Linked DNA regions of Bryobacter aggregatus MPL3. The protein of the gene in region 2 interacts with the protein of the main gene of each other region in a pairwise test. Links are inferred from orthologs where the notes say so. Each region holds a gene or a part of one and is shown on either strand. Other genes may lie near its edges. The genes, in order: M017_RS27155 and lpdA.

Region 1 (3,485 bases), 620 kb from region 2 along the record:
GATCTCGTCTTCTGTGAGACTCGCCAACCTGGATTATTTGCTCTGCTTCGAGCCACTAGCTCTCCCGTTGTGGTTGTGAGCCGAGTTCCGGAAGTCAACGAGTGGTTGGATGCCATGGATGCGGGTGCAGTCGACTACTGCGCCGCACCCTTCGAACGAGAACAACTTGACTGGATTTTAGAGTCTACAATCGGTCGCGGTAAAGCATCCTCAATGGCCGCCGCTGCCTAGAGGCTAGTCGAGTTTTTTAATTCCAGCGAACTTTTCGATCAGCTTCTTCAGTCCAAAGCCGGGGAAGCTGATCACCAATTTCGCATCGTCCCCATCGCCCTCACGGCTCATCACTGTCCCCTTTCCATAGCGCGCGTGCATGACAACGGATCCGGAACGGATTCCACTGCTCGGCGCTTTTTGCTGTTTTGCAGGAACAAAGGTCTTGGCGCCGGCGGCTGCCGGACGCTGGGCCAATTGTGGCGGGGGAGCCGGTTTGACCAGCGGCGGGGTGGTTGCCGGGCGTTTCGCTGGGGTGGGGGCAGAGGTGCTGACCTCCCAGGGTGGGGCTTCTTCGTCGCTAAACAGCGATGCGGTTTTTGGCTTCGGGGGCGGAGGAGGTGCCGGAGGCACCGGTCTTGGCGGAGGAGCAACCGGGCGCGGCAAGGCGGCCGGCGCCGTAGGCCGGGAGGTGGGACGGACGGTGGAAGCGGAATTTCCCGCACCAAAGAACGAATTGATGTTATCCGCCGCCTGCGAGGGCCGCGAACCATAGCTGTACTTTCGCACCGTATCGCGCGCTTCCCATTGCTCGGAACTCAGGTCGATCTGCGGCACCACGGCCACCCTGGAAAGCCGCTCGGTGTAGGGCTCGGGGACTTCCCGGATGAAGCGGGACGTGAGGGCGGGTTCCGGTGTGCCGCCGCCATACTTGCGGCGCATCCGCGCCCAGGTCATAAAGAGTTGTTGCCGCGCTCGCGTCATGCCGACATAGCAGAGCCGGCGTTCCTCTTCCATCTGGTGATCGTCCACCAAAGCTCTCGAGTGCGGGAACAAGCCCTCTTCCATTCCGGCCAGAAATACAACCGGAAACTCCAGACCCTTCGCATTGTGGATGGTGAGCAGAGAAATCTGTGCTTTCTCGTCCACCTTATCCGAATCGCTGACCAGCGCGGCGTGATCGAGGAAGTCACCAATGGCTTCGCCCCGTTCCGCGGATTCCGCCGCGGCATTGATCAATTCGTTTAAGTTCGCCAGGCGGCCCTCATTCTCGGGAGCGGGGTTCTCCTCGAGAGCCTTGATATAGCCGGTGCGGGCGAGTAGCTCTTTGAGCAGATCCCGGATATTGGTGGTTTCGAGATTCTCGCGCAGGTCGAGAATGATCTGCCGGAAGGCAGTGATCGCGGCCTCGGCGCGGGAACCCAGAGCATGTTGCTCGACCAGTTGGCCGGAGGCTTCCCAGAGGCTGGACTGGTTGGTACGGGCATGGGCATCCACCTGATCGAGGGTTGTTTTTCCAATGCCACGGGCCGGAGTGTTCACCACGCGCAGGAAGGCGATGGAGTCCCCGGGATTGACGATGAGTTTCAGATAGCTGAGCGCGTCCTTGATTTCCGCCCGCTGGTAGAAGCTGAGGCCACCGACGACGTTGTACTTGCGTCCATAGCGGCGCAGGGCCTCTTCGATCTGGCGCGACTGGAAGTTCGTGCGATAGAGAATGGCAACCTGAGCGGCGCGGTCCCGGTCGAGGATCTTGTCGATACGGTCTGCAATCCAGAGCGCTTCGTTTTCGCCATCGAGCGCTTCGTAGAGACCGATCTTGGGACCGGCAGATTGCTCGGTCCACAAGGTCTTTCCCTTGCGCTGGGTGTTGTTGGACACCACGGTGCTGGCCGCTTCAATGATGTTCTTGGTGGACCGGTAATTCTGTTCGAGGCGAATGATTTTTGCGTCGCGATAGTCACGCTCGAAATCGAGAATGTTGCGGATGTCAGCGCCGCGCCAACTGTAGATCGACTGGTCTTCATCGCCCACCGCAACGACGTTGCCGTGGGAGTCCGAGAGCAGCCGCATCATCTCGTATTGGCTTCGATTGGTGTCCTGATACTCGTCCACCATGACGAAGTTGTAACGCCGGTTGTAGGTTTCCCGCAGTTGGGTGTCATGGCGGAGCAGCCGGACGCTTTCGAGCAACAGGTCGTCGAAATCCACGGCGTTAGCCTGGCGCAATTTGGCTTCGTATTGTTCGTAGATCACCGCCATGCGGGCGGCAATCGGCTCTCTTGCGTTCTTGTGCAGGTCTTGCGGGGTCTCGTGGTGGCTCTTCGCCTTGCTGATGCGGCCGAGCGCGGCCCGGTATTGCATGAACTTCTCGTCGACGCCCAGACCTTTGAAGATCTGCTTGATCAGCGACATCTGATCGTCGTCGTCATAGATATTGAACTGGCGGGTGAAGCCGTGGCGGAGGTCGGCTAAACGATCGCCATCGCGCCGCAACATGCGCACACAAAAGGAATGGAAGGTGGAAACAAAGGGCGACTCGTAATTTTCGCCGGTCGAGTCGAGCAAATGCTGGACTCGTTCCTTCATTTCCGCCGCGGCCTTATTGGTGAATGTCACCGCGAGGACGGAGTATCCGGGCACCTTGTGAGCGTGAACGAGGTTCGCCATGCGATGCGTGATCACACGTGTCTTACCGGAACCAGCGCCGGCAAGGATCAGCAAGGCACCCTCGCCATGGGCAGCCGCTTCGCGTTGAGAGGGGTTGAGGCCTTCGAGGAAATCCATTAGAATGAGTGATTTGCGGGATATATTTCTACCCTGCGAACCACTCTTATTTTAGCACGAGTCCACCAACCCGAGATTTGGTGGACATATGTACACCAGCATATATTGGAATACCTACAAATGCGGATACTTAATATCCGCAATCTATGTAGAGAATACCCGCATTTGAGGGATTGAGTACTAAGAAATGTACTAGTACAAATGACATATGCCCTCCGCTAAGACCTCTCCCACACAAAAAAAGTCCAGAGACCTTGATCCGCAGAAAGAACTCAATCGTCTCTATCGCCGCCGTGTCGCTGTGATTGGCCTGATCCGTGCGATTGAAGAGTACATGATGGTGACGGAGTCTACCGACGCCGCTCCGTCCAAAGAACTGCCCGGCAAGAAGACAAAGAAGCCGACTCTCCGTGTGATTTACTCCAGAATGCTAGACGAGATGCTGGCCTAGCTAGTGAAGAACGCCGACTCTGGCAAGTGGCCAGTAGACGAAAACCGCCTTCCCGTAGATGTATTCACGGGGAACCGTTCCCCAGGACCGGGAATCGTTGGATGCACTCCGATGATCTCCCATGACGTAATAGTGCCCTTCGCTCACCCGGACCCGGGGAGCGCTGATTCGATCCTGGAATTCCTCTGGAACGTAATTTTCCTCAAGGGGTTTGCCGTTCCGATAGACAACCCCTTCTTTCACTTCGACAGAATCG
Region 2 (3,279 bases):
GCTGCGCCGCCTGCCTCACCAATGCGGGCGACCAGAGTATTGATGGCGACGGTTGCGCCTTCCTGCACCAGGACCTCCGTGAGAATGCCGGCGGCGGGCGAAGGAATCTCAGTGTCGACCTTGTCGGTGGAAATTTCAAAGAGCGGCTCATCGCGCTCTACCTTATCGCCGGGCTTCTTCAGCCAGCGGGTGAGGGTTCCTTCAACGATCGACTCGCCCATCTGGGGCATTACGACATCAGGCATGGAAGCATCTCCTGTAAGTTTTCAATGGAATCGGTAAATTCGTGGTGGAAGATCTCCGCCAGATGGCGGGAAAGTACCCGCATCACTTCCTCACGCTGCACCGTGACGCCTAGCGCTTCCATCGAGGTGACGGGAAGCGTAAGTCCACAGGGAACGATGTACTGGAAGTAGCGGAGATCTGTGTTGATGTTGAGGGCAAAGCCGTGGGAGGTGACCCAACGGCTGATGTGCACGCCGAGCGCGCAAATCTTGGCAGGCGCAAGGCCCGCTTGCTGGACGTAGACACCGGTTTCTTTGCCGGTGCGCGTATGTGCCTCGATGCCAAAGCCAGCGAGCGTGCGGATCACCGCCTGCTCGACGCCTTGCACATAGGCGCGGACATCTTTCTTCCAACGGGTGAGTTCAAAGATCGGATACCCGACGAGCTGTCCGGGGCCGTGATAGGTGACATCACCGCCTCGATTTGCTTCGTGGACCTCGATCCCCAGACGCGCCAGTTGGTCGCGGCCAGCGAGGATATTGCTCTCACTGGCATTACGGCCGAGGGTGATGACGTGCGGATGTTCGACGAAAAGAAGAGTATCCGGCACCAGACCGGCTTTTCTCTTTTCGACATAACTCTGCTGGATCGACCAGGCTTCCGCCCAAGGCAGAGGTCCCAGGTCGATGACGTCAAAATCAGGCATTAATCGCCATTCCGTAGACGGCGTTGAATGCTTCGCCGACTGCTTCATAGAGAGTGGGATGGGCGTGGATCGTGTTCATCATCACCTCGACGGTGGATTCCGATTCCATGGCGGCAACGGCTTCGGCAATCAGTTCATAGCCGTGATGGCCAATGATGTGGACACCGAGAATCTCGCCATAGGTGTCGTCGGCAACCACTTTGACGAAGCCTTCATGATGCCCGCTGATGGAAGCCTTGGAATTTGCGGCAAAGGGGAACTTGCCGACTTTCACCTTATAGCCCTGGGCCTTAGCCTGGGATTCGGTGAGGCCGACACTGCCGATGCCGGGGTCCGTGTAGGTAGCGCCCGGAATGCGGTTGCGGCGAATCGGCTGGACTTCGACGCCTGCAATGTGACCAATGGCGATCATGCCCTCGGCGGTGGCGACGTGGGCCAGTTGCGGGGTGCCGGCGACAACGTCGCCAATGGCATAGACACCGGGTTCAGAAGTCTGCTGGAAACCGTTCACCTTCAGGAAGCCGCGATCGACTTCGACTTTGGTGTTTTCGAGGCCGATGCTCTCGGTGTTCGGCTTACGGCCGACGGCGACGAGCAAGCTCTCCACTTCTACCTGTTCCTGGCTCCCGTTAGCGAGGGTCGCGGTGAACTTGACGCTATTGGGGCCGTTGACGATGTTTTCGACCTTCGCGCTGGTCTCGATGCGGATGCCCATCTTCTTGAAGCAGCGCTCGAGTTCTTTCGAGACTTCTTCATCTTCGACCGGAACGACGCGGGGCAGCATCTCGAAGATCGTTACTTCACTGCCGAAGCGGCGGAAGATGCTGGCAAACTCGACGCCCACCGCGCCTGCACCGATAATGGCGAGCGACTTGGGAACGCTGGGCAGGTCGAGGATTTCGACGTTGGTGAGGATGCGTGGGGACTGGGGCTGGACATTGGGAATCATCCGGGCCTCGGATCCAGTGGCGATCACAATATTCTTCGATTCGATGATCTGGGTCTGCCCGTTATGACTGACTTCGATCTTGCCCCCACCGAGCAGCTTTGCGTAGCCCGCAATGACGTCGACCTTGTTCTTCTTCATGAGGAACTCGACGCCTTTGGCGTGCTTGGAGACGATCTTGGCCTTGCGGTCGATCACGTTGGGGAAGTGCAGAACCGGAGATTGGCAGGAGATTCCTTCCTCCTCCGGGTGCACAAAATAGTCCCAGACGCTGGCGCTGTGGAGCAGCGCTTTGGTGGGAATACATCCCACGTGGAGGCAAGTGCCACCCAGCTTCGGAGACTTTTCAATGATCGCGGTCTTGAGACCGTATTGGCCGGCTCGCACGGCGGCAGAGTAGCCGCCAGGGCCACTACCGATAATCACGACATCGTAGGACATGGGTCGTATCTAGTGTATCAATAGGCTCGTCAAAACTCAGGATTCAGTGGCACTGGAACGTGAATTGTGAGAGTGTATTCCAAGTGCGTTTTCTTCAGGAGGGGCGACGCACGGCAGGGCCCCCTTCGAGGGAAGAACGGCGTTTTTTGCAACGCGGTGGCTGTTCTTCATCTGAGGCGGGGCCCTGAGTCCTGTTGGAACGAGAATTGCAACCGCTCCGTCGATGACAATGAATAAGGTTGCAATGAATTCGCGAATCAGTTTCGGTGTCGTATTTCTTTCTCTGGGCGCGGTCTTGTTCGCACAAGCGCCCGACCAAGCGTTTCCCGTACGGGCCGTGGCCGTGCAGGGAAATCGGATCCTCCAGGCGGAGCAGGTGATTGCTGCCGCAGGTATTCTTCCCGGCTCCACTGTCAAGCCCGCACAAATGGATGCGGCGATGCAGAAACTCCTCACCTGTGGCTATTTCGACAAAGTCGCCTATGACTACAAGCCGCAGGACCAAGGTTATGCGTTGACTTGGGATATCACCGAGGTTTCCACCTTCTATCCCATCGGCTTTGAGGAGATCCCGGCCAAAATCGCGGACGTGAAAGCGATTCTGAAGAAATTCGATCCGTTGTTTGGGGACAAGATTCCAGCGACGCAGGAAGTCCTCAGCCGTTATGAGGAAGAGCTGAATCGGGCGTTGAAGCTGACGGATCCCGTGGACCGGGTTCGCGGTCAATTGGCGACAGACGCACAGGGCAATCTGGTGGCAATGTTCCGCCCCAAGCGGGAGCTGCCGACAATCTCCAGTGTCGACTTTAGCGGCAATCGCCTCCTGAGCCTGGACGATCTACGTCCTCTCATGGCTTCCGCTGCGGTTGGACTGGTTTATCGGGAACCCGAGTTCCGTGACATTCTCGACATCAAGATCCGGCCGATGTACGAAGCGCGCGGGCATGTGAAGGTGACCTTT

What was found.
Region 1: the proteins of lpdA (region 2) and M017_RS27155 interact in binary tests that used the Escherichia coli proteins (3 or more experiments, as listed by UniProt). The link is inferred for Bryobacter aggregatus MPL3 from one-to-one orthologs.

Annotation. Positions count from the first base shown.
Region 1 is NZ_JNIF01000004.1:1,197,327-1,200,811, reverse strand. What follows is about bases 7-3,170. They hold M017_RS27155 (ATP-dependent helicase), read right to left. Parts: upstream 2,779-3,170; coding sequence 235-2,778; downstream 7-234. Other genes in these bases: M017_RS0124970 (hypothetical protein), read left to right, coding at 2,987-3,170; M017_RS0124980 (DNA-binding transcriptional response regulator), read left to right, coding at 7-231. Also shown: more of M017_RS0124980, read left to right, coding at 1-6; more of M017_RS0124970, read left to right, coding at 3,171-3,229; lepB (signal peptidase I), read right to left, coding at 3,230-3,485. UniProt on the Escherichia coli protein: A helicase with DNA-dependent ATPase activity. Unwinds DNA duplexes with 3'-5' polarity. Translocates on single-stranded DNA with 3'-5' polarity. Initiates unwinding more efficiently from a nicked substrate than double-stranded DNA.
Region 2 is NZ_JNIF01000004.1:578,769-582,047, forward strand. What follows is about bases 122-3,079. They hold lpdA (dihydrolipoyl dehydrogenase), read right to left. Parts: upstream 2,319-3,079; coding sequence 924-2,318; downstream 122-923. Other genes in these bases: sucB (2-oxoglutarate dehydrogenase, E2 component, dihydrolipoamide succinyltransferase), read right to left, coding at 122-245; lipB (lipoyl(octanoyl) transferase LipB), read right to left, coding at 230-931; M017_RS0122235 (POTRA domain-containing protein), read left to right, coding at 2,563-3,079. In the rest of the region: more of sucB, read right to left, coding at 1-121; more of M017_RS0122235, read left to right, coding at 3,080-3,279. UniProt on the Escherichia coli protein: Lipoamide dehydrogenase is a component of the glycine cleavage system as well as of the alpha-ketoacid dehydrogenase complexes.